Regions from separate parts of the Cupriavidus sp. 86D6 genome, predicted to be linked through region 3. Evidence: predicted binding sites of a transcription regulator. Region 3 holds the regulator's gene; each other region holds the start of a gene.
The links. The regulator sigma-54, encoded in region 3, starts transcription at its own class of promoters, with help from an activator protein. The targets are predictions, from matches to a motif close to TGGCANGNAANCTGCTTT.
Positions count from the first base shown of each region.

Region 1: the regulator sigma-54 is predicted to act here: its motif matches at 2,949-2,966, upstream of urtA (urea ABC transporter substrate-binding protein).
Region 2: the regulator sigma-54 is predicted to act here: its motif matches at 2,338-2,355, upstream of AC3G88_RS08500 (circularly permuted type 2 ATP-grasp protein).

Region 1 is NZ_JBYPSB010000002.1:633,422-641,114, forward strand. It holds gene cyoB (cytochrome o ubiquinol oxidase subunit I) at 1-1,638, shown strand, start outside; gene cyoC (cytochrome o ubiquinol oxidase subunit III) at 1,644-2,288, shown strand; gene cyoD (cytochrome o ubiquinol oxidase subunit IV) at 2,289-2,639, shown strand; gene urtA (urea ABC transporter substrate-binding protein) at 3,030-4,289, shown strand; gene urtB (urea ABC transporter permease subunit UrtB) at 4,490-6,127, shown strand; gene urtC (urea ABC transporter permease subunit UrtC) at 6,129-7,328, shown strand; gene urtD (urea ABC transporter ATP-binding protein UrtD) at 7,325-7,693, shown strand, end outside.
Region 2 is NZ_JBYPSB010000002.1:737,465-745,157, forward strand. It holds gene edd (phosphogluconate dehydratase) at 1-1,619, shown strand, start outside; gene AC3G88_RS08495 (gluconokinase) at 1,784-2,308, shown strand; gene AC3G88_RS08500 (circularly permuted type 2 ATP-grasp protein) at 2,551-4,026, shown strand; gene AC3G88_RS08505 (alpha-E domain-containing protein) at 4,061-5,014, shown strand; gene AC3G88_RS08510 (transglutaminase family protein) at 5,097-5,930, shown strand; gene AC3G88_RS08515 (proteasome-type protease) at 6,035-6,838, shown strand; gene AC3G88_RS08520 (alpha/beta fold hydrolase) at 6,938-7,693, shown strand, end outside.
Region 3 is NZ_JBYPSB010000013.1:20,845-28,537, forward strand. It holds gene lptC (LPS export ABC transporter periplasmic protein LptC) at 1-369, shown strand, start outside; gene lptA (lipopolysaccharide transport periplasmic protein LptA) at 434-1,078, shown strand; gene lptB (LPS export ABC transporter ATP-binding protein) at 1,102-1,902, shown strand; gene AC3G88_RS22800 (RNA polymerase factor sigma-54) at 2,111-3,592, shown strand; gene hpf (ribosome hibernation-promoting factor, HPF/YfiA family) at 3,643-3,996, shown strand; gene ptsN (PTS IIA-like nitrogen regulatory protein PtsN) at 4,496-4,951, shown strand; gene hprK (HPr(Ser) kinase/phosphatase) at 5,017-5,988, shown strand; gene AC3G88_RS22820 (PsiF family protein) at 6,184-6,522, shown strand; gene rapZ (RNase adapter RapZ) at 6,692-7,618, shown strand; gene AC3G88_RS22830 (LON peptidase substrate-binding domain-containing protein) at 7,676-7,693, shown strand, end outside.

The sequences.
Region 1 (7,693 bases), on a different contig from region 3:
TTCGTGGCCATGCCGCTGATGACGGGCCTGATGAACCTCGTGGTGCCGCTGCAGATCGGCGCGCGCGACGTGGCGTTCCCGTTCCTGAACACGCTGAGCTTCTGGCTGTTCGTGGCCGGCGCGCTGCTGGTCAACATCTCGCTGGGGGTTGGCGAATTCGCGCGTACGGGCTGGCTGGCCTATCCGCCGCTGTCGGGCCTGGACTACAGCCCGGGCGTGGGGGTGGACTACTACCTCTGGTCCTTGCAGATTTCAGGGTTGGGCACGCTGCTGACCGGCGTGAACTTCCTGGTGACGATCCTGAAGATGCGCGCCCCGGGCATGACCCTGATGCGCATGCCGGTGTTCACGTGGACGGTCTTCTGCACCAACGTGCTGATCGTGGCCGCCTTCCCGGTGCTGACGGTGTCGCTGGCCCTGCTGGGTCTGGACCGTTACTTCGACATGCACTTCTTCACGAACGACGGCGGCGGCAACGCCATGATGTACGTGAACCTGATCTGGATCTGGGGCCACCCCGAGGTCTACATCCTGGTGCTGCCGGCATTCGGTATCTTCTCGGAAATCATCGCCACGTTCTCGGGCAAGAAGCTGTTCGGCTACAAGTCGATGGTTTATGCAACGAGCGCGATCATGGTGCTGTCGTTCATCGTGTGGCTGCACCACTTCTTCACGATGGGCTCCGGCGCCAACGTGAACGCGTTCTTCGGCATCACGACGATGATCATCTCGATCCCGACGGGCGTGAAGATCTTCAACTGGCTGTTCACGATGTACCGTGGCCGCGTGCAGTTCACGTCGCCGGTGCTGTGGACGCTGGGCTTCATGATCACGTTCGTGATCGGCGGCATGACCGGCGTGCTGATGGCCGTGCCCGCAGCGGACTTCGTGCTGCATAACAGTCTGTTCCTGATTGCCCACTTCCACAACGTGATCATCGGCGGCGTGCTGTTCGGCTACCTGGCCGGCATCACCTACTGGTGGCCGAAGGCGTTCGGCTTCAAGCTGAACGAGCGTCTGGGCAAGTGCGCGTTCTGGTGCTGGATCGTCGGTTTCTACTTCGCCTTCATGCCGCTGTACGTGCTGGGCCTGATGGGCATGACCCGTCGTCTGAACCACACGAACAACCCGGAATGGACGCCGTGGCTGCATCTGGCCGTGGTGGGCGTGGTTTTCGTGGCACTGGGCATCTTCTTCCAGGTGCTGCAGATCGTCGTGTCGATCCGCGACCGCAAGAAGCTGGCCGACGTGACGGGCGACCCGTGGGGTGGCCGTACGCTGGAATGGGCCACGTCGTCGCCGCCGCCGTTCTACAACTTCGCGCACACCCCGGTGGTGCGTGACCTGGACGCGTTCGCCGACATGAAGGCCCGTGGCGAGAAGCTGCCGACCAGTGGCTTCGAGCAGATCCACATGCCGAAGAACACGGCTGCCGGCTTCTACATGGGTGCCTGGAGCCTGGCGCTGGGCTTCGCGCTGATCTGGCACATCTGGTGGCTTGCCGCCGTTGGCCTGGTCGGCATGGTGGTGGCGTTCATCCGTCGCGCCAACGATGACCACATCGACTACTACGTGCCGGCCGCCGAGGTCGAGCAGATCGAAACCCGCTACCAGCAGCGTGTGGCTGCACAGGGCTGATAACGATGTCGACAGAAGTTCTTGACCGCTTTGGGGCGCAAGCCCCCGCGCATGCGCACTCGCACGACGAGTCGCATGACCACGCCCATCACGACACCAGCGAGAACACCATCTTCGGTTTCTGGCTGTACCTGATGAGCGACTGCATCCTGTTCGCGTGCCTGTTCGCCGCGTTCGCCGTCCTGCGCGGCGAAGTGGCGGGTGGCCCGTCGGGCAAGGAGCTGTTCGAGCTCAACTACGTGCTCGTGGAAACGGCAATCCTGCTGTTCTCGTCGATCACCTACGGCTTTGCCATGATGTCGATGCAGAACCAGCAGCGCGGCCGCGTGATGTTCTGGCTGGCCGTGACGTTCCTGCTGGGCGCAGGCTTCATGGCGATGGAAATCAACGAGTTCGCGCACCTGATCCATGAAGGTGCCGGCCCGAGCCGCAGCGCCTTCCTGTCGTCGTTCTTCACGCTCGTGGGCACCCACGGCCTGCACGTGGCAAGCGGCATGCTGTGGATGCTCGTGCTGATGTACCAGCTGTCGAAGAAGGGCCTGACCCCGGCCGTGGCCAAGCGCCTGAACTGCCTCAGCCTGTTCTGGCACTTCCTGGACGTGGTCTGGATCGGTGTGTTCACCGTGGTCTACCTGATGGGAGCAATGTAAATGGCACAGCAACACGCAAGCGCCGCCCATGGCGCGTCGCATGGCCACAGCAGCGTCAAGTCGTATGTGATCGGCTTCGTGCTGGCGGTGATCCTGACCGTGATCCCGTTCAAGATCGTGATGGACGGCTCGATCGACCGCGCCACCACGCTCTGGATCATCCTGGGCATGGCCGTGGTGCAGATCATCGTGCACCTGAAGTACTTCCTGCACCTGGACGGCTCGGATGGCCAGAAGTGGAACGTGATGGCACTGCTGTTCACCGTCCTGATCCTGTTCATCGTGCTGGCCGGCTCGCTCTGGATCATGCACAACATGAACGCCAACATGATGCCGTGGATGAGCAAGTGACCGTCGTCACCGGTATCTGAAGAAACGGGGCCCCTGCGGCCCCGTTTTTTATTGCATTTTTCCCCGGCCGCTTCAGGCCGCGGCGGGAGGGTGGGGCCGTGGGCCTCCCATCCGAAATCTTGCCGCTGGTGCGCCGCGCACCGATCCCCTTCCAGCCGTGCACCGCATCGGGCCGATGCACGTCGCCGGTGCATGCGTCCGTTCCTGCCCCTTCGCCCGCCCGGCACCTTACTGGTGCGCCCCTGCTCCGTCCCATCCGATTTGTCTCGCCGCCGTTGCCTGGCAACGGTTTGCGGTCGTTGCCGGGCTTGGCACGCAAGTTGCAGAAGCGTTACCCGGGGTGCGTAGTCCCTGACCACATACGACAAATTGGACAGAATGGGAGCTGCAATGAAACGACGTGACATGCTGAAGCTGTCGGCAGTAGCCGCCGCGGCGATGATCGGTACCAGCCCGCTGATGGCGCAGACGAAGGAACCGATCAAGGTCGGCATCCTGCATTCGCTGTCGGGCACCATGGCCATCTCCGAGACTTCGCTCAAGGACGTGGCGCTGATGACGATCGACGAGATCAACAAGAGCGGCGGCGTGCTGGGCCGCAAGCTCGAGCCCGTGGTGGTCGACCCCGCTTCCAACTGGCCGCTGTTCGCCGAGAAGGCCCGCCAGCTGATCACCAAGGACAAGGTAGCCGTGACGTTCGGCTGCTGGACGTCCGTGTCGCGCAAGTCGGTGCTGCCGGTCTATGAAGAGACCAACGCGTTGCTGTTCTACCCGGTGCAGTACGAAGGCGAGGAAATGTCCAAGAACGTGTTCTACACGGGTGCCGCGCCGAACCAGCAGGCCATCCCGGCCGTGGAATACCTGATGAGCAAGGAGGGCGGCGGCGCCAAGCGCTTCTTCCTGCTGGGCACCGACTACGTGTATCCGCGCACCACCAACAAGATCCTGCGCGCGTTCCTGAAGAGCAAGGGCGTGGCCGACAAGGACATCGAAGAGGTCTACACCCCGTTTGGCCATAGCGACTACCAGACCATCGTCGCCAACATCAAGAAGTTCTCGCAGGGCGGCAAGACGGCCGTGATCTCGACGATCAACGGCGACTCCAACGTGCCGTTCTACAAGGAACTGGGCAACGCCGGCCTGAAGGCCAAGGACGTGCCGGTGGTGGCCTTCTCGGTGGGCGAGGAAGAACTGCGCGGCATCGACACCAAGCCGCTGGTGGGCCACCTGGCCGCCTGGAACTACTTCATGTCGGTCAAGAACGGCGAGAACGACGCGTTCAAGAAGCAGTGGGCGGCATGGGTCAAGGCCAACAACCTGCCCGGCGGCGACAAGCGCGTGACCAACGACCCGATGGAAGCCACCTACGTCGGTATCCACATGTGGGCCCAGGCCGTGAAGAAGGCCGGCACCACCGACGTGGACAAGGTGCGCGCCGCCATGTACGGCCAGACCTTCAAGGCGCCGGACGGCTTCACGCTGACCATGGGCGACAACCATCACCTGTACAAGCCCGTGATGATCGGCGAAGTGAAGGGCGACGGCCAGTTCAACGTGGTCTGGAAAACGCCGAAGCCGATCCGTGCGCAGCCGTGGAGCCCGTTCATCGCGGGTAACGAAGGCAAGGCCGACAAGGTCGGCGGAAACTAAGCGCTGCCGACCGTTGTTATGCGCTCCCCTCTCCCATGCAGTGGGAGAGGGGTGGGGGCGAGGGTAAAACCTCTCAAGATGCGAGTGCGGCGATTTGACCTGCCGTGCCCTCACCCCCGGCCCCTCTCCCGCAGGCGGGAGAGGGGAGCAAGGACAAGAACAATACTAGACGCGATCCATCGCGCGAACCAGGCTCCTGAATGCACCGACCCAATATCCGCTCGTGGCTGCGCGCCATGCTCGCCGCGTTGCTGCTGGCTGCTGCCCCGCTCTGGGCCGCCACGCCGCTCACGCAGGCCGACCTGAAGCCGCTGGCCGAGGACGACTTCGACGCCAAGACCGCCGCGCTTGCCAAAGTCACGCAGGCGCCGGCCGAACAGGCCGGTCCGATCCTGAAGGCACTGCAGGACGATGCGCTGCAGTACGAGCCATCGGTCGGCATGGTGCGCCAGGAGGGTGACAAGTATCTCGATGCCATCAGCGGCAAGCCCGTCGCCGTGAAGAGCGACGCGCTGGAATCGCTGACGCTGAACAACAGCCTGCGCACCATCGTCGACAGCGCCGCCAGCAGCCTGCTGCTGCAGTCGCCGGACATCGCGGTACGCACGCAGGCCATCAACACGCTGCTCGACCAGCCCGGGAACGCGTCGCGCGAGGCGGTCGAGGCCGCCCGCAAGGCCGAGGCCGATGCCGGGCTGCGTGCCCGCCTGGACGTGATCTGGGCCAATACCGTACTGGCCCAGGGCACCGAGGCCCCTCGCGACGCACGGCTCGATGCCATCCGCATCCTGGGCAGCGACAGCAACCCGCAGTCGCGCCAGAAGCTGATGCCGCTGATGGAAAAGGACGATGCCGGCAAATACAAGGAAGCCGACGAGGGCGTGCGCGTGGCCGCCCAGCAGGCCATCGACCAGATGCGCAGCGAACAGCGCCGCGCCGAACTGCTGGGCAACCTGTTCGCCGGCCTGAGTCTGGGCAGCGTGCTGCTGCTGGCGGCGCTGGGCCTGGCCATCACGTATGGCCTGATCGGCGTCATCAACATGGCGCACGGCGAATTCCTGATGATTGGCGCCTATGCCACGTACGTGGTGCAGACGCTGTTCCGCGCCTATGCGCCCAATGCGTTCGACTGGTATCTGGTGGCGGCGCTGCCGGCCTCGTTCCTGGCGGCTGGCGTGGTTGGCTTCGCACTGGAGCGGATCGTGCTGCGGCATCTGTACGGCCGCCCGCTGGAAACGCTGCTGGCCACGTTCGGTATCAGCCTGCTGCTGATGCAGGCCGTGCGCACGATCTTCGGCGCGCAGAACGTGGAGGTGGCCAATCCGGTGTGGATGAGCGGCGGCTTCGATGCGATGGCCGGGCTCGTGATCCCGTACAACCGCGTGGTCATCATCCTGTTCGCGCTGGCCGTGGTGGCCGTGGCGTGGGCCGTGCTGAACCGTACCCGTCTGGGCCTGTTCGTGCGCGCCACGACGCAGAACCGCACCATGGCGGCCTGCGTGGGCGTGCGCACGTGGAAGGTGGACAGCTACGCGTTTGCGTTCGGCGCCGGCATTGCCGGGCTGGGCGGCTGCGCGCTGTCGCAGATCGGCAATGTGGGCCCCGACCTGGGGCAGGCGTACATCATCGATTCGTTCATGGTCGTGGTGCTGGGCGGGGTGGGGCAGCTGGCCGGCACCATCGTCGGGGCATTCGGCCTGGGCATCATCAACAAGTTCATCGAGCCGTTCTACGGCGCGGTGCTGGCCAAGATCTTCGTCCTCGTGCTGATCGTGCTGTTCATCCAGAAGCGGCCGCAGGGACTTTTCGCGCTCAAGGGGCGCAGCGCGGAGGCCTGACATGAGCAGCTTTTCCTCTTCATCCCGCAAGGCGTTCAAGCTGTCGGTGCCGGAGCGCCAGCCGCTGTTCTCGGGCCGCGTATGGACGCTGCTGGTGCTGCTGACCGTGGTCGTGGCCATCGGTGTGCCCATCTGCGCGCTGGTGCTGCCGGAGACCCATCCGCTGCACCTGTCGGCCTACGCGCTGACGCTGTTCGGCAAGATCATGTGCTTTGCGCTGGCGGCCATCGCGCTGGACCTGGTGTGGGGCTACTGCGGCATCCTGAGCCTGGGCCACGGCCTGTTCTTCGCCCTGGGCGGCTATGCGATGGGCATGTACCTGATGCGCTCGATCGGCCGCGAGGGGGTCTACAAGAGCGACCTGCCCGACTTCATGGTGTTCCTGGACTGGAAGGAACTGCCTTGGTTCTGGCACGGCACCGAGCACCTGCCGTATGCGCTGCTGCTGGTGGTGCTGGTACCCGGCGTGCTGGCGTGGCTGTTCGGCTTCTTCGCGTTCCGGTCGCGCATCAAGGGCGTGTACCTGTCGATCATCACGCAGGCCATGACCTATGCCGCGATGCTGCTGTTCTTCCGCAATGAGACGGGATTCGGCGGCAACAACGGCTTCACGGACTTCAAGCGCATCGCCGGCTTCGCGGTGGCCGCGCCGCAGACCCGCGCCGCCCTGTTCGTGCTGACCTTTCTGGCGCTGGTGGCCGGCTTCGTTGCGTGCCGCTACATCGTCACGTCGAAGCTGGGCCGCGTGGTGACCGCCGTGCGCGACGCCGAAACGCGCGTGATGTTCTCGGGCTACAACCCGCTGGGCTACAAGCTGTTCGTCTGGACGTTCTCGGCCGTGCTGTGCGGCATTGCGGGCGCGCTGTACGTGCCGCAGGTGGGCATCATCAACCCGGGCGAGATGTCGCCGGCGAACTCGATCGAGATGGCCGTATGGGTTGCCGTGGGTGGCCGCGGCACCCTGATCGGGCCCATCGTCGGCGCGTTCCTGGTGAACGGCGCCAAGACCATGTTCACGGCCTACTTTGCCGAGTACTGGCTGTTCCTGCTCGGCGCGATGTTCGTGCTGGTGACGCTGTACCTGCCCGATGGCGTGGTGGGGCTGGTGCGGCGCCTGCGGGGCCAGCGCACCGCCGCGGAAAAGATCGAGGCGGCCACCGATGAAGCGGCGGTGGCGCCGCAACAAGGGAGCAACGCATGAACGCCGCGCTGGGACTGCAACAGGCAGAGAGCGGAGACGCCACCGGCCTGGGCCGCATCGTCGAACCCGGTGTCATCGACACCACGCACGGGCCCATCCTCTATATCGAGGACCTGACCGTGCAGTTCGACGGCTTCCGCGCGCTGAACAAGCTGTCGCTGTCGATAGACCATGGCGAACTGCGCTGCGTGATCGGCCCGAACGGCGCCGGCAAGACGACCATGATGGACGTCATCACCGGCAAGACCGGGCCGCGCAACGCGAACGTCACGGGACGCGTGTTCCTCGGCCAGACCATCGACCTGATGCGGATGACCGAGCCGAAGATCGCCCAGACCGGCATCGGCCGCAAGTTCCAGAAGCCC
Region 2 (7,693 bases), on a different contig from region 3:
GCGAAGCCGCGCGGGCCGTGGGCGCCGTGGCGCAGGTGGCGGGCGGCGTGCCGGCGATGTGCGACGGCATCACGCAGGGCAATGCAGGCATGGAGTTGTCGCTGTTCTCTCGCGATGCCATCGCCATGAGCACCGCCGTGGCGCTGTCGCACAATACGTTCGACGCCGCGCTGATGCTGGGCGTCTGCGACAAGATCGTGCCTGGCCTGCTGATGGGCGCGCTGCAGTTCGGCCATTTGCCGGTGGTGTTCGTGCCGGCCGGCCCGATGGCCTCCGGGCTGTCGAACAAGGAAAAGGCGCGCGTGCGCCAGCTCTATGCCACCGGACAGGTCGGGCGCGACGCGCTGCTCGAAGCCGAATGTGCGGCCTACCATGGCGCCGGCACCTGCACGTTCTACGGCACGGCCAACAGCAACCAGTTCCTGATGGAAATCATGGGCCTGCACATGCCGGGCGCGGCGTTCGTGCATCCGGACAGCGGCCTGCGCGATGCGCTGACCACGGCGGCGGCCCAGCGCGCGCTGGCGCTGATCGCGCGGGGCCGCGAATATACGCCACTGGCGCAGATCGTCGACGAGCGGGCCGTGGTCAACGCCATGGTTGGCCTGCTGGCCACGGGCGGTTCGACCAACCACACGATCCACCTGGTGGCCATGGCGCGCGCAGCCGGCATCGTGATCGACTGGAACGACTTCGACCGCCTGTCGGCCGTCACGCCGCTGCTGGCGCGCGTCTATCCGAACGGCTCGGCCGATGTGAACCACTTCCACGCGGCGGGCGGCGTGGCCTACGTGATCGGCCAACTGCTGGAAGCCGGGCTGCTGCACGAAGATGTGAATACCGTGGTGGGCCGTGGCCTGGCACGCTACACCGAAGAGCCGGTCATGACCGAGGGCGCGCTGCGCTGGCGCGACGGGCCGGCCACCAGCGGCGATACCGCCGTGCTGGCCCCGGCATCGGCGCCGTTCTCGGCCGAAGGCGGCCTGCGGCTGATGGCGGGCAACCTCGGGCGTGGCGTGATCAAGGTCTCGGCCGTGGCCGACGCGCATCGCATCGTGCAGGCCCCGGCGCGCGTGTTCGATTCGCAGGAGGCACTGCAGGCGGCGTTCGAGGCCGACGAACTCAATCGCGATGTGGTCGCGGTGGTGCGCTTCCAGGGCCCGAATGCCAACGGCATGCCCGAACTGCACCGGCTGACCCCGGCGCTGGGCGCGCTGCAGGACGCCGGCCACAAGGTGGCGCTGGTCACCGATGGCCGCATGTCGGGGGCCTCGGGCAAGGTGCCGGCCGTGATCCATGTCGGCCCTGAGGCACTTGCGGGCGGCCCGCTGGCGCGGGTACGTGACGGCGACGTCATTCGTGTCGACGCCGTGGCCGGTACGCTCGAACTGGTGGGCGACGCCCGCGTGCAGGCCGAATTTGCCGCGCGCACGCCGGTGCCGGCGCCGGCCGACGATTTCGCGAATTTCAGCATGGGCCGTGGCCTGTTCGGGCTGTTCCGGCGCCATGCGCGCATTGCCGAGGAGGGTGGCAGCGCGCTCGACCTGTCCGAGGCCGATGCCCCGTCGTCGGCCACGGCCGGTGCGGCTGTCAAAACCGCGTCCGCCGTCGCACAATAGGCGGACGTCCGGCCAGGCACCGACCCGCAACAGCCAATCTTTCAGACATTCCGTTATCCCCGCGGCGCTGGCGCCCGGGGCACTGCCGGGCCACGCCGACGCGTGCCCGGCGGCTACCGACAAGGGTGGCAATACCACCCGACACCATGTTCGATGGAGCAGACATGATCTATATCCTGATGGGCGTTTCCGGCAGCGGCAAGACCACCGTGGGCCAGCTGCTTGCAGAGCGGCTGCACTGTGGCTTCCATGATGCCGACACCTTTCACAGCGAGGCCAACAAGGCCAAGATGCACGCCGGCGTGCCGCTCACCGACGAAGACCGCTGGCCCTGGCTGGCTGCCATGCGCGCGGCCATCGATGCCGCCCGCGCCGAAGGCCGCACCCATGTCTTTACCTGCTCGGCGCTGCGCCAGACGTACCGCGACCGCCTGACCCCGCCCGACGGCGGCGTGACCTTCGTGTTCATGAAAGGCGACGCCTCGACGATCGGCGGCCGCCTGTCGGCCCGCGCCGACCATTTCTTCAACCCGGCACTGCTGCAAAGCCAGTTCGACACCCTGGAAGAGCCTCGGGACGCGCTGGTGCTTGATATCCGCCGGGCGCCCGAAGTCCTGGTGGAGGACATCCTGGCCAAATGCCCGCCGGAATCGGTCTCTTGCGCCGGGCAGGCAAAGACCGCGCACTGATCCCTGCACCAAGGCCGGCCAGGCGTGGCTGGCAAGCATCTTGCTAAACCGTTTTGCGTACCGGCGCATGTCTTGGGCATGCAACCCCTTGCGGGATTTACCGGTGCGGATATGCTGGAAGCGTCGACTCGACGAGGCATCGATAAACGGGTGGCCGGCGGTATTGCCGTGCAGCAGGGCCGAAGAGCAGTCAGGCGGCACGGACCGCGGCAGGCGCCCATTTCCACGAAGGAGCGGCCATCATGGCGGCGCGGTTTTTCGACGAGATGCTGGAAGGGCGAGAGGACGGCACGGTAACGGCCGTCGAGGCCGGACAGGTATTGCCGCCAGGGGCGGTCCGGACTCACTACCGAAGTTTTGCGGACTGGCTCGGCCGGCAGTCCGTGTCCACCATGGACAACAAGCGCGCGGAGGCGGATCTGATCTTCCGGCGCGTGGGCATTACCTTCGCCGTCTATGGCGACAAGGACGAGTCCAACAGCGGCACCGAGCGGACCATTCCGTTCGACGTGATCCCGCGCGTGTTCCCGGCCAGCGAATGGGCGACGCTGGAACGCGGCCTGCGCCAGCGGGTGGCGGCGCTGAACCGCTTCATCCATGACATCTACCACGGCCAGGACATCATCCGTGCCGGCGTGATTCCACCCGACCAGATCTATAACAACGCCCAGTACCGGCCCGAGATGCTCGGCATCGACGTGCCGCGCGACATCTATGCCCATGTGGCCGGCATCGACGTGGTGCGCGCGGGGCAGGGCGAGTTCTACGTGCTGGAAGACAACCTGCGCGTGCCGTCGGGCGTGTCGTACATGCTGGAAAACCGCAAGATGATGATGCGGTTGTTCCCCGACCTGTTCGCCCGCAACCGCGTGGCGCCGGTGGCCCACTATCCCGACCTGCTGCTGGACATGCTGCGCAGCGTGTCGCCGCAGAATATCGCCGACCCTACCGTGGTCGTGCTCACGCCGGGCATGTACAACTCCGCGTATTTCGAGCACGCGTTCCTGGCCCAGCAGATGGGCGTGGAACTGGTGGAGGGCAGCGACCTGTTCGTCGAGGACGATCACCTCTACATGCGCACCACCCAGGGGCCGCAACGGATCGACGTGATCTACCGCCGCGTGGACGACGACTTCCTCGATCCGCTGGTGTTCCGGCCCGATTCGGCGCTGGGTGCGGCGGGGCTGCTGTCGGTCTATCGCGCCGGCAACGTGACGATCTCGAATGCCATCGGCACCGGCGTGGCCGACGACAAGTCGATCTATCCGTATGTGCCGGACATGATCCGCTTCTACCTGGGCGAAGAGGCCATCCTGTCGAACGTGCCCACCTACATGTGCCGCCGGCCCGATGACCTGCAATACGTGCTCGACCACATGGCCGAGCTGGTCGTGAAGGAAACCCACGGTGCCGGGGGGTACGGCATGCTGGTGGGCCCGGCCGCGACGAAGGCCGAGATCGACCAGTTCCGCGAGGTGGTCAAGGCGCGGTCCGAGCAGTACATCGCCCAGCCGACGCTGGCGCTGTCCACCTGCCCGACCTATGTGGAATCGGGCATCGCGCCGCGCCATATCGACCTGCGGCCGTTCGTGCTGTCGGGCAAGGAAGTGCGCATGGTGCCGGGCGGGCTGACGCGCGTGGCGCTGCGCGAGGGGTCGCTGGTGGTGAATTCCTCGCAGGGCGGGGGCACCAAGGATACCTGGGTGCTGGAACGCTGAAGCCGAACAAGACTGATCGCCGGGAGACCCCATCATGCTGAGCCGTACCGCCGACCACCTGTTCTGGATGGCCCGCTACACCGAGCGCGCGGAAAACACCGCGCGCATGCTCGACGTCAACTACCAGACCTCGCTGCTGCCGCAATCGGCCGAAGTGGCCGAGCAGGGCTGGTGGGCGATGCTCGACATCTCCGAGCTGACCCAGGCCTACGACCACAAGTACGGCCTGCTGCACCGTGACGACGTGATCGACTTCATGGTGCGCGACATGACCAACCCTTCGTCGATCATGAGCTGCCTGCGCGCGGCGCGCGAGAACGCGCGGGCGGTGCGGGGGTCGCTGACCACCGAGGTCTGGGAAACCATCAACACCACGTGGCTGGACGTGCAGCGCATGATCACCGAGGGCGAGTTGCGCGACGATCCGTCGCGTTTCTTCGAATGGGTCAAGTTCCGCTCGCACCTGGCGCGCGGCGTGCAGTTCGGCACCATGCTCAAGGACGATGCGTTCCACTTCATGCGGCTGGGCACGTTCCTGGAGCGCGCCGACAACACGGCGCGGATCCTGGACGTCAAGTTCCAGGCATCGGGCCGCGACGACAGCGATCCGAACCGCGAGCAGAACGACTTCTACCACTGGGCGGCCGTGCTGCGGTCGGTGTCGGGCTTCGAGGTCTACCGCAAGATCTACCGGGCCGTGATCACGCCGCAGCGCGTGGCCGAACTGCTGATCCTGCGGCCGGACATGCCGCGCTCGCTGGTGTCGAGCATGGACGAGGTGGTGTCGATCCTGGCGCTGGTGGCCAACCAGCAATCGTCGGAGACCGAGCGCCAGGCTGGTAAACTCCACGCCGACCTCAAATACGCGCGCATCGACGACATCTTCGCCGTCGGCCTGCACGCCTACCTGACCAGCTTCCTGGAGCGCATCGGCGATCTCGGCAATGGCATCAGCCGGGACTTCCTCGTGCCGCTGCTGGCCGCCTGAATCGTCATGCCTGTGCCCGGTGCATCACGCGCCGGGCCTGTGAAGCACCGGCGGGTGCCGTGCCGGGCGCGCGATACGCATCGTGAAATACAGGATCCACCACAAGACCCTCTACCAATACACCGAACCGGTGCGTCGCAGCGTGCACGAACTGCGCCTTGCACCGCGCTCGGGGCCGCTGCAATCGGTGCAGGGCTGGCAGCTTTCGGCGCCTGGCAACCTGACCGAGGCGCGCGACGGTTTCGGCAATATCGTCCACAACTTCACCATGGCCGGCCCGGCCCGCACGATCGCCATCACCGCCACCGGCGAGGTGGAAGTGCAGGGCGGGGTGGGGGGTGAACACGGCGGACACCACGCCTTTGTCGATCAGCCGGACGCGGGCGAGGCGCGCGTGTCGCCGTTGTATTTTGTGGCGACTACGCCGCTTACACAGGCGCCGGCCAGCCTTCAGGCATTTGCCGCGCCCTATGTGGCGGCCGGCCACGATGTGCCGGCGCTGCTGGCCCTGGCGGGCAGCATTGCCGATCGCGTGCGCTACCAGGCCAATACCACGGATGTCGGTACGTCGGCCGCCCAGGCCTTCGCGCTGGGGAGCGGCGTCTGCCAGGACCAGGCGCAGGTGATGGTGGCCGCTTGCCGTGCGCTTGGCATTCCGGCGCGGTATGTCAGTGGCTACTTCTACGATCCGGCCGCCACGGCGCTGGCCAGCCATGCCTGGGCCGATGTCTGCCTCGATGCCGGCCGGGGCCTGTGGTGCAGTATCGACGTGACGCACCGTTGCGTGACAGATGCCCGCCCTGTACGGCTCGCGGTGGGGCGCGACTACGCCTCCGCTGCACCAATCCGGGGCATCCTGGAAGGTGGCGCCGGCGAAACGCTCGACGTCGATATCGCCATCACGCCCGCGGCCTGACCCGGGCTACGCCGGCATTCAAACGGCGTAGCGTTTTGCCGAGCAGCTAAAATGCAGGTTTGCCGCCTCATCAGAGGTACGGCGCCCCAACAAGACACCTGTTCATGACGTACTGCGTAGCGATGCGGCTGGATGCCGGTCTGGTATTCCTGTCCGATTCCCGAACCAATGCCGGGGTGGATGCCATTTCCACCTCGCGCAAGATGACCGTCTTCGAAGAGCCGGGCGACCGCGTGCTGGTGCTGATGACGGCCGGCAACCTGGCGATCAGCCAGTCGGTGCGGCAACTGCTGGCCGAGGCGCGCGACGAAAAGCGTTCGCTGTGGACGGCCCGCGACATGTTCGAGGCCGCGACGATCGTCGGCGACGCCGTGCGCGCCGTGCACAAGCGCGATGCCCACGCGCTGCGCGAGGCCGGCATCGACTTCAACGTCAGCATGATCTTCGGCGGCCAGATCCGCGGCGAGCGCACGCGGCTGTTCCATATCTATGCGGCGGGCAATTTCGTCGAGGCGTCGCCCGAGAACTGCTACTTCCAGATTGGCGAGGCCAAGTATGGCAAGCCGATCGTCGACCGCGTGGTGTCGCCGTCGCTGCCGCTGGGCGAGGCCGCCAAGTGCGCGCTGATTTCGATGGATTCGACGCTCAAGTCGAATATCTCGGTGGGCCTGCCGCTGGACCTGCTGGTGTACGAGGCCGATTCGCTGCGCGTGACGCGCTTTGTCAACATCGACGAGAAGAACGCGTACTTCCGCATGATCCGCGACACCTGGGGCCAGCGCCTGCGTCAGGTGTTCGGCGAGATCGCCAATCCCGAGTGGGATGCCGCCGAGCCGGCCGAATTTCCGCTGGCGCGCGACGAGGCAGACCGCTGGGGCCAGCCCGTGCGCGCACGCCGGGAACGGTAGAGGGAAACGTCTACCCCATTCGCGCCGGCGCGGGCGTCGAACGGCGGGGCGCCGCAGTACACTCTGCGGCGACTGCCACATTCCCATTGCACTTGTCTCATGCGCGACATCCTGCTGTTCTCCCACGCCAACGGATTTCCCGTGTCCACGTACCGCAAGCTGTTCGGGGCGCTGGAAGATGCCTTCGAGATCCGCGCCGTCGAACGCTACGGCCACGATCCGAAGTACCCGGTCACGCGCGAATGGCCCAATCTGGTGGACGAATTGCTACGTGAGATCGAACGCGCGCGTCGCGAGGGCGCCGATACCCGCAAGGTCTGGCTGGTCGGGCATTCGCTGGGCGGTTTCCTGTCGCTGATGGCCGCGTTGCGCGCACCGCAGCGCGTGCGCGGCGTGGTGATGCTCGATTCGCCGATCATCGCCGGCTGGCGGGCGTCGCTGCTGCGGGCGTCGCAGGTCCTGGGTCTGGACGAAAAGCCTGGCCCGGCGGCCGTGACCAAGAACCGCCGCACGCACTGGCCCGATACCGAATCGGTCTGGACCCACTTCCAGGCCAAGCGCAATTTCCAGGTCTGGGACCCGGACGTGCTGCGCGACTACGCGGAGCATGGCACCGAGCCGACCGGCCGGGCCGCGGAACGCCGCCTGCGTTTCGACCGCGACGTGGAATACCGCATCTATCGCACGCTGCCCACCAGCCTGGGCCGGCGCGTGGCCCATGGCGCGCCGGTGCCGGTGGGCTTCATTGCCGGCACGAAATCGCGCGAGGTCAGGCAGGCGGGACTGGGCGCCACGCGCAAGCTCGTGGGCGACCGCCTGCGCTTCATGGAAGGCGGGCATCTCTATCCGATGGAG
Region 3 (7,693 bases):
GAGGTGACCACCCCGGCCATGCGTTCGTACGAGCCGGACCGCCCACCGGTCACCGCCAATTCCCAGCGCGGCACCATGAACGCCGAGGGCTCGATCATCGATCTCTACGGCAATGCGTTCGTGGTCCGCCAGGCCGGCGTCGACCCGTCCAAGGACCCGCGCATGACCGCGGCATCGCAATACTTCCAGTTGCTGGTCAATGACGACATCGTCAAGACCGACAAGGCGGTGGAGCTGACGCGCGGCCCGTCGGTCATGACGGCCAACGGCATGATCTTCAACAACGTCACCCGCGAAGTACAATTGCTGGGCAACGTACGCGGCACCATCATCATGAACCCGCCGCAGGGGCAGGCCAGGACCCAGTGACCCCGGGGGACGCAAACGCTCCGGCGCATCCTGGCCGCCGTCTTTATCTCACCATTCGCCAAACATGACTGCATCCCTGACGACATCGCCCTGTCGCCGCCTCGCGCCCGCCCTGCTGGCGTCCATCGCCGCCCTCGGCCTGACGCTGGCCGCGCCGGCCTTTGCCGAGCGCGCCGACCAGGGCAAGCCGCTGGTGCTGGAGGCCGACAACGCCAGCTACGATGACGTCAAGCAGATCTACACCCTCACCGGCAACGTGGTGCTGACCAAGGGCACCATGGTGCTGAAGTCCGACGCGGCCGAGCTGCGCACCGACCCCGAGGGTTACCAGTACGCCATCGCCACGTCCAAGCCCGGCCGTCAGGCGTATATCCGCCAGAAGCGCGACGGCGTGGACGAGTACATCGACGGCTGGGGCGACCGCATCGAATACGACGGCAAGTCCGAGATCAACAAGCTGATCGGGCATGCCCGCGCGGCGCGCGTGTCGGGCGTGGGCGCGAAGATCATCGACGAGATCCGCGGCGCCGTGATCACCTACGACAGCCGCAACGAGTACTACACCGCCACCGGCGGCGACAACAACACCACGGCCGGCAATACGTCGGGCCGCGTGCGCGCGGTGCTGTCGCCGCGCTCGGACGCCAGCGCCCCCGCCGCTGCGGGCGCACCGCTGGATCTGAAGCCGTCCACCGCGCCCAAGCCTTAACGCCTTACCTCCAGCCAGTCCTGATGAACGATTCCGCCACGCTCACCGCCTCTGCCACGTCCTCCGCATCCGCCGTCCGCACCGACAGCAGCACGCTGGTCGTGCGTCACCTGAAGAAACGCTACGGCACGCGCACGGTGGTCAAGGACGTATCGCTCGACGTGAAAAGCGGCGAGGTGGTGGGGCTGCTGGGCCCCAACGGCGCCGGCAAGACCACGTCGTTCTACATGATCGTGGGGCTGGTGGCGCTGGACGAAGGCGACATCGTGCTCGACGACGAGCACATCAGCGGACTGGCCATCCACGAACGCGCCCGCATGGGCCTGTCGTACCTGCCACAGGAAGCGTCGGTATTCCGCAAGCTCAACGTGGAAGAGAACATCCGCGCGGTGCTGGAACTGCAGGTGGAAAACGGCAAGCCGCTGCCCAAGGCCGAAATCGAACGCCGCCTGGATTCGCTGCTCGACGACCTGCAGATCGCCCATCTGCGCAACAACCCGGCGCTGTCGCTGTCGGGCGGCGAGCGCCGCCGCGTGGAAATCGCGCGCGCGCTGGCGTCGTCCCCGCGCTTCATCCTGCTCGACGAACCGTTCGCCGGCGTGGACCCGATCGCCGTGGGCGAAATCCAGCGCATCGTGAGCTTCCTGAAGGCGCGCAATATCGGCGTGCTGATCACCGACCATAACGTGCGCGAAACGCTGGGCATCTGCGACCACGCGTACATCATCAGCGAAGGCACCGTGCTGGCCGCCGGCCAGCCCGAGGAAATCATCGCCAACGAGTCGGTACGCCGCGTCTACCTGGGCGAAAACTTCCGCATGTAAGGCGCGGCCGCCCCCGCGGCCACACTGCCGACAGGTTTCCGGCAGGTCATCGGCAGGTCATCGGCAGGTCATCGGCAGGTCATCGGCAGGTCATTTTTACCGCACTTGCCCACGGCTATTTCAAAGCCGTTGCCGATCAGGAAGCCGAAGCGATAGGTTGTAGCAAATTCCGTTCCAACAACGGAAAGATGCGCATAGAATAGGTCGCATGAAACCTTCGCTTCAGCTCCGCCTCTCCCAACATCTGGCCCTCACGCCGCAACTGCAGCAGTCCATCCGGCTGCTTCAGCTTTCCACGCTCGAACTGCAACAGGAGGTGGAACAGGCGCTGACGGAAAACCCGCTGCTGGAACGCGAGAACGACTGGATCGAAAGCCCGCTGCGCGTGGCGGCTGACGGCTCCGTTAATCTGCAAAGCGCCCCGGCGCCGGCCCCGTCCGAACCGCAGGCCAACGGCGACGATCGCAGCGAACATGCGTCCGGCGGCGAGGAAGAAGGCTTCAGCGATTCCGGTGCCGAGGACTACGGCAACGACTGGAGCCTCGACGACTTCGCGCGCCGCCCGCAGAACGACGAAGACGAAAAGACGCCGATGCAGTTGCGTGACGCGGACCCCACGCTGCGCGAGTACCTGATGGAACAGCTGACGCCGCTCAAGATTTCGGCGCGCGACAAGGGCCTGGCCATCTTCCTGATCGAATCGCTCGACGACGACGGATACCTGAGTGCGTCACTCGAGGAAATCTGCACCGAACTGCCCGAAGAACTCGAATTCGAGGTGGAAGAAGTGCAGGCGATGCTGACGCTGCTGCAGAGCTTCGATCCGCCCGGCGTGGGCGCGCGCAATGCCGCCGAATGCCTGAGCCTGCAATTGAAACGGCTGCAGCATCCGCAGCGCGAACTGGCCCTGTCCATCGTCAACCATCATCTTGAACTGCTGGCGGTCAGGGATTACACGCGCCTCAAGAAAGCGCTGCAGGTGGACGAAATTGCACTAAAGGCGGCGCACGACCTGATCCGCTCGCTGGCACCGTACCCAGGACATGCGTACAGCCGCCCCGAGGCCGATTTCGTGGTGCCGGACGTGTTCGTGCGCAAGAGCGGCAGCGGCTGGATTGCCCAGCTGAATCCGGATGTGATGCCGCGCCTGCGCATCAACGACATGTACGCGCAGATCTTGCGCGGTGCAAAAGGCGAAGCGGGGGCTGCGGGACTGCAGCAAAAGCTGCAGGAAGCGCGGTGGCTTATCAAGAACATCCAGCAAAGATTCGACACGATCCTGCGTGTGGCGCAGGCAATTGTGGAGCGTCAGAAGAACTTTTTTTCGCACGGCGAAATAGCGATGCGGCCCTTGGTTTTGCGGGAAATTGCCGATACACTCGGTTTACATGAGTCGACCATTTCCCGGGTGACCACGAACAAATACATGGCCACGCCAATGGGTACTTTCGAGTTGAAGTACTTCTTTGGTAGCCACGTCTCCACGGAGACGGGCGGCGCGGCCTCTTCCACGGCGATCCGCGCGCTGATCAAGCAACTGATAGGAGCCGAAGAACCCAGGAATCCTCTTTCCGACAGCCGCATCGCCGAATTGCTGGGCGAACAGGGCTTTGTGGTCGCACGCCGCACGGTGGCCAAATATCGCGAAGCACTGAAGATCCCCGCAGTCAATCTCCGCAAGTCTTTGTAGCCGAGCCGCAACCGCCTGCCTGGTGCGGCTCTTTCAGAAGGAGAAGCGCTATGAACTTCAAGATCAGTGGACACCACCTCGACATCACGCCGCCGCTGCGTGAGTATGTGGAAACGAAACTGGAGCGAATTGTCAGGCATTTCGATCAGGTCATTGGCGTGAGCGTGCTGCTATCTGTCGACAACCACAAGGAAAAGGACAAGCGTCAGTACGCGGAAATCAATCTGCATCTCAAGGGCAAGGACATCTTCGTCGAAGCGCACCATGAAGACCTGTACGCTGCGATCGACTGTCTGGTCGACAAGCTCGACCGGCAGGTGATCCGCTACAAGGACCGCGTGCAGGGTCATGACCGGGAAGCGGTCAAGTACCAGATGGCTGAAGCCCAGCTACAGCAACAATAGGCTGGCAAATCCTTGACTGCCCCTCGAGGCGGACGTCAGCGTCCCCGAGAGGACTGACAGGAAGAGAGCAAAGCCGCGCATCTGCGCGGCTTTTTTGATGGCTGCGCGCCCGCGTCGGGCTGACATTCTCCGTTACCTTCCCACCACGGCCGAAACCAATTGATTTGCCGGGGGTGTTCGCATCTTGCGCGGCTCGGTGTATGCTGCGCCATACAAGAACGACAGGCAGAACGGTCCCGGTGACCCGAACGGCAGGCCACGTGACGGAAGATCATGCGGGCGCCGGCGGCAATATCCGGGTGGGCAATCCGGCCGGCCAATCCGCGGCACCACCCGCGGCGCCGGCGCTGCAGTGCACAAGCGCGCTGTGGCCCTGCTCTATAATGAGCCGGACGTTCCAATGCGGGCGTCCACCAAGCACTCGATATCCTGAATTGCCCCATCCGGCGGGACGGCATTTGTGCGCCGTATCGCCAACCTGACTTCTCGTGCATCGCCCATGAATCGTTTGGCCAAATTGCTGCCACCCGGCAACATCCATCTCGACGTCACCGTCACCAGCAAGAAGCGGGTCTTCGAGCAAGCCGGGCTCCTGTTCGAGAACAACCATGGTGTGGCCCGCGCCACCGTCACGGACAACCTTTTCGCCCGCGAATCGCTGGGTTCGACCGGCCTCGGTGCCGGCGTCGCCATTCCGCACGGCCGTATCAAGGGCCTGAAGCAGCCGCTGGCCGGCTTCATGCGCCTGGCCGAGCCGATTCCGTTCGAATCGCCCGACGGCAAGCCGGTCTCGCTGCTGATTTTCCTGCTGGTACCCGAACAGGCCACCCAGCAGCACCTCGAAATTCTCTCGGAAATCGCACAGTTGCTGTCGGACCGCGAGATGCGCGAAGGGCTGGCCACGCTGCCCACGCCCGAAGCCGTCCACCAGTTGCTGACCGAATGGCATCCGTGACGATCCGCAGGCCGGCCTGGCTGGCCGCCTGAAGCCATACCGCCCCCTCGTAGAAAGCATCCCGCATGGAACTCACCGGCGTCACCTCGCAGTCGATCTTCGACGACAACGCAGCCGACATCAAACTGTCGTGGGTCGCCGGTCTGGAAGGTGCCGACCGGGCCTTTGACGTCGAATTCGCTCGCGAAGCCACTTCCGCCGCCGATCTGGTGGGCCACCTGAACCTGATCCACCCGAACCGGATCCAGGTGCTGGGCAAACCCGAAATCCAGTATTACCAACGCCTGGACGACGAACCGCGCAAGCGCCAGATGGGCGAACTGATCCTGCTGGAGCCGCCGTTCCTGGTGGTGGCCGACGGCATGGAGCCCCCGCCCGACCTGGAACTGCGCTGCACGCGCTCGTCGACCCCGCTGTTCACCACGCCGGTGTCCTCGGCGGCCGTGATCGATCACCTGCGCCTCTACCTGTCGCGCATCTCCGCGCCGCGCGTGACGATGCACGGGGTATTTCTGGACATCCTCGGCATGGGCGTGCTGATCATGGGCGAATCGGGCCTGGGCAAGAGCGAGCTGGGCCTGGAACTGATTTCGCGCGGCCACGGCCTCGTGGCGGACGATGCCGTCGATTTCGTCCGGCTGGGCCCCGACTTCATCGAAGGCCGCTGCCCGCCGCTGCTGCAGAACCTGCTCGAAGTGCGCGGCCTGGGCCTGCTCGATATCAAGACGATCTTTGGCGAAACGGCGGTGCGCCGGAAGATGAAGCTCAAGCTCGTGGTGCAGCTGGTACGTCGCAACGATGGCGAATTCGAACGGCTGCCGCTCGATTCCCAGTACCTCGACGTGCTGGGCCTGCCGATCCACATGGTGAAGATCCAGGTGGCGGCCGGCCGAAACCTGGCCGTTCTGGTCGAAGCCGCCGTGCGCAACACGATCCTGCGACTGCGCGGCATCGACACCCTGCGCGACTTCATGGACCGCCAGCGCGCGGCCATGCAGGCCGACGTGGTATCGCGCGGACAAGGTCGCCTGCTCTGAGCCGCCACCGCGCCCGTGTGCAAACGCCCGCTTCATTCGCGGGCGTTTTTCATTTGCTTACAAGCCTGGCATAGCCCTTCGTCAACGAACTGCGGGCGGCCGCCGTTTTGTGCTGTAATGGGCGCCGAGCCCAGGTTCCGCCAGACGCCGGCATGGCGCGCGGCCACGATGTGTTTCCACAGCCAGGAGAGAAGCATGAAAAAGCTGATCGCGATGTGTTTGCTGGTTACCCCCCTGTTCGCCACGGCCGCGTTTGCCCAGGGCGCCTCGGCTCCGGCCGCTGCCGAGAAGTCCGGCAAGACCGCGCAGCAGGAGAAGATGGCGGCCTGCTCCAAGGCCAACAAGGGCAAGAAGGGCGACGAATACAAGAAGGCGCAGAGCGAGTGCCTGTCGGCCAGCGGCCCCGCCCCGGCAGCCGAGCCGAAGACCCAGCAGGAAAAGATGGCCGCGTGCTCCAAGGCCAACAAGGGCAAGAAGGGCGACGAATACAAGAAGGCACAGAGCGAGTGCCTGTCGGCCAAGCCGGCAACCTGATCGGCGCGGTTCGCACCCCCGGTTCATCACCCCGGGGTTCACAAACCGTTACGCGGCCCGATCCGGGCAATGTTCCCTCGGAAAATGGCGAATCCTCTGCGATTCGCCATTTTTGTCTGGGACAAGCTGTCATGACGCGGTTACCTTGCGGTGCTATCCTTGCGTCGCTATGCGGATCATTCTCATCACCGGAATTTCCGGCTCCGGCAAGTCGGTCGCCCTGAACGTCCTGGAAGATGCAGGCTACTACTGCGTCGACAACCTGCCGGCCCAGTTCATCCCCGAGCTCACGGCCTATCTGGCCGACCAGGGCTATACCCATCTTGGCGTGGCCACGGACATTCGCAGCCGCGAGTCGCTGGCGCGGCTGCCGGACACCGTCCGCGAGCTTTCCGCCCATCATCAGGTGCAGGTGCTGTTCCTGACGGCCAATACCGATGCGCTGGTGCAGCGGTATTCGGAGACGCGCCGCCGCCACCCGCTGTCGACCCGTGTCGGCGTAGGCCCGGACGGCGCGCCGCTGGGCGTCCTGGAAGGCGCTGGGCCAGGGGGACCCGGCGCAACGGTCAGTACATCGCTGATCGAAGCCATCGAAATGGAACGCGGGCTGCTCAGCCCCTTGTCCGAGTCCGCCCATCGCATCGATACCAGCAATGTGCGCACCAACACGCTGCGCAGCTGGGTCAAGGAGCTGATTCGGAACGACAGCGCCAGCGGCCAGTCGCTCACGCTGCTGTTCGAATCGTTCGGCTTCAAGCACGGGGTGCCGAGCGACGCGGACATGGTGTTCGATGTGCGCTCGCTGCCAAACCCCTATTACGATCTGGCCCTGCGCCCGCTGACCGGCCGCGACGCGCCGGTGGCGGACTTCCTGCAGAGCCAGCCGATGGTGCTGGCCATGGCCGAGGACATTCGCGCCTATGTCGAGAAGTGGCTGCCGAGTTTCATTGCGGACAACCGCAGCTACCTGACCGTGGCCATCGGCTGCACGGGCGGCCAGCATCGGTCGGTGTTCATTGCCGAACGACTCGCCAACTATTTCCGGGCCCATGGTAATGTGCTGGTCAGACACCGCGAATTGGCCCCGGCCGGCTGACACGCGGGCTTGAGGGAACGGCCCCGGCGCCGTCCCGCCACTGGAGCGGCCAATCGCATGTCGACACTCCCCCCA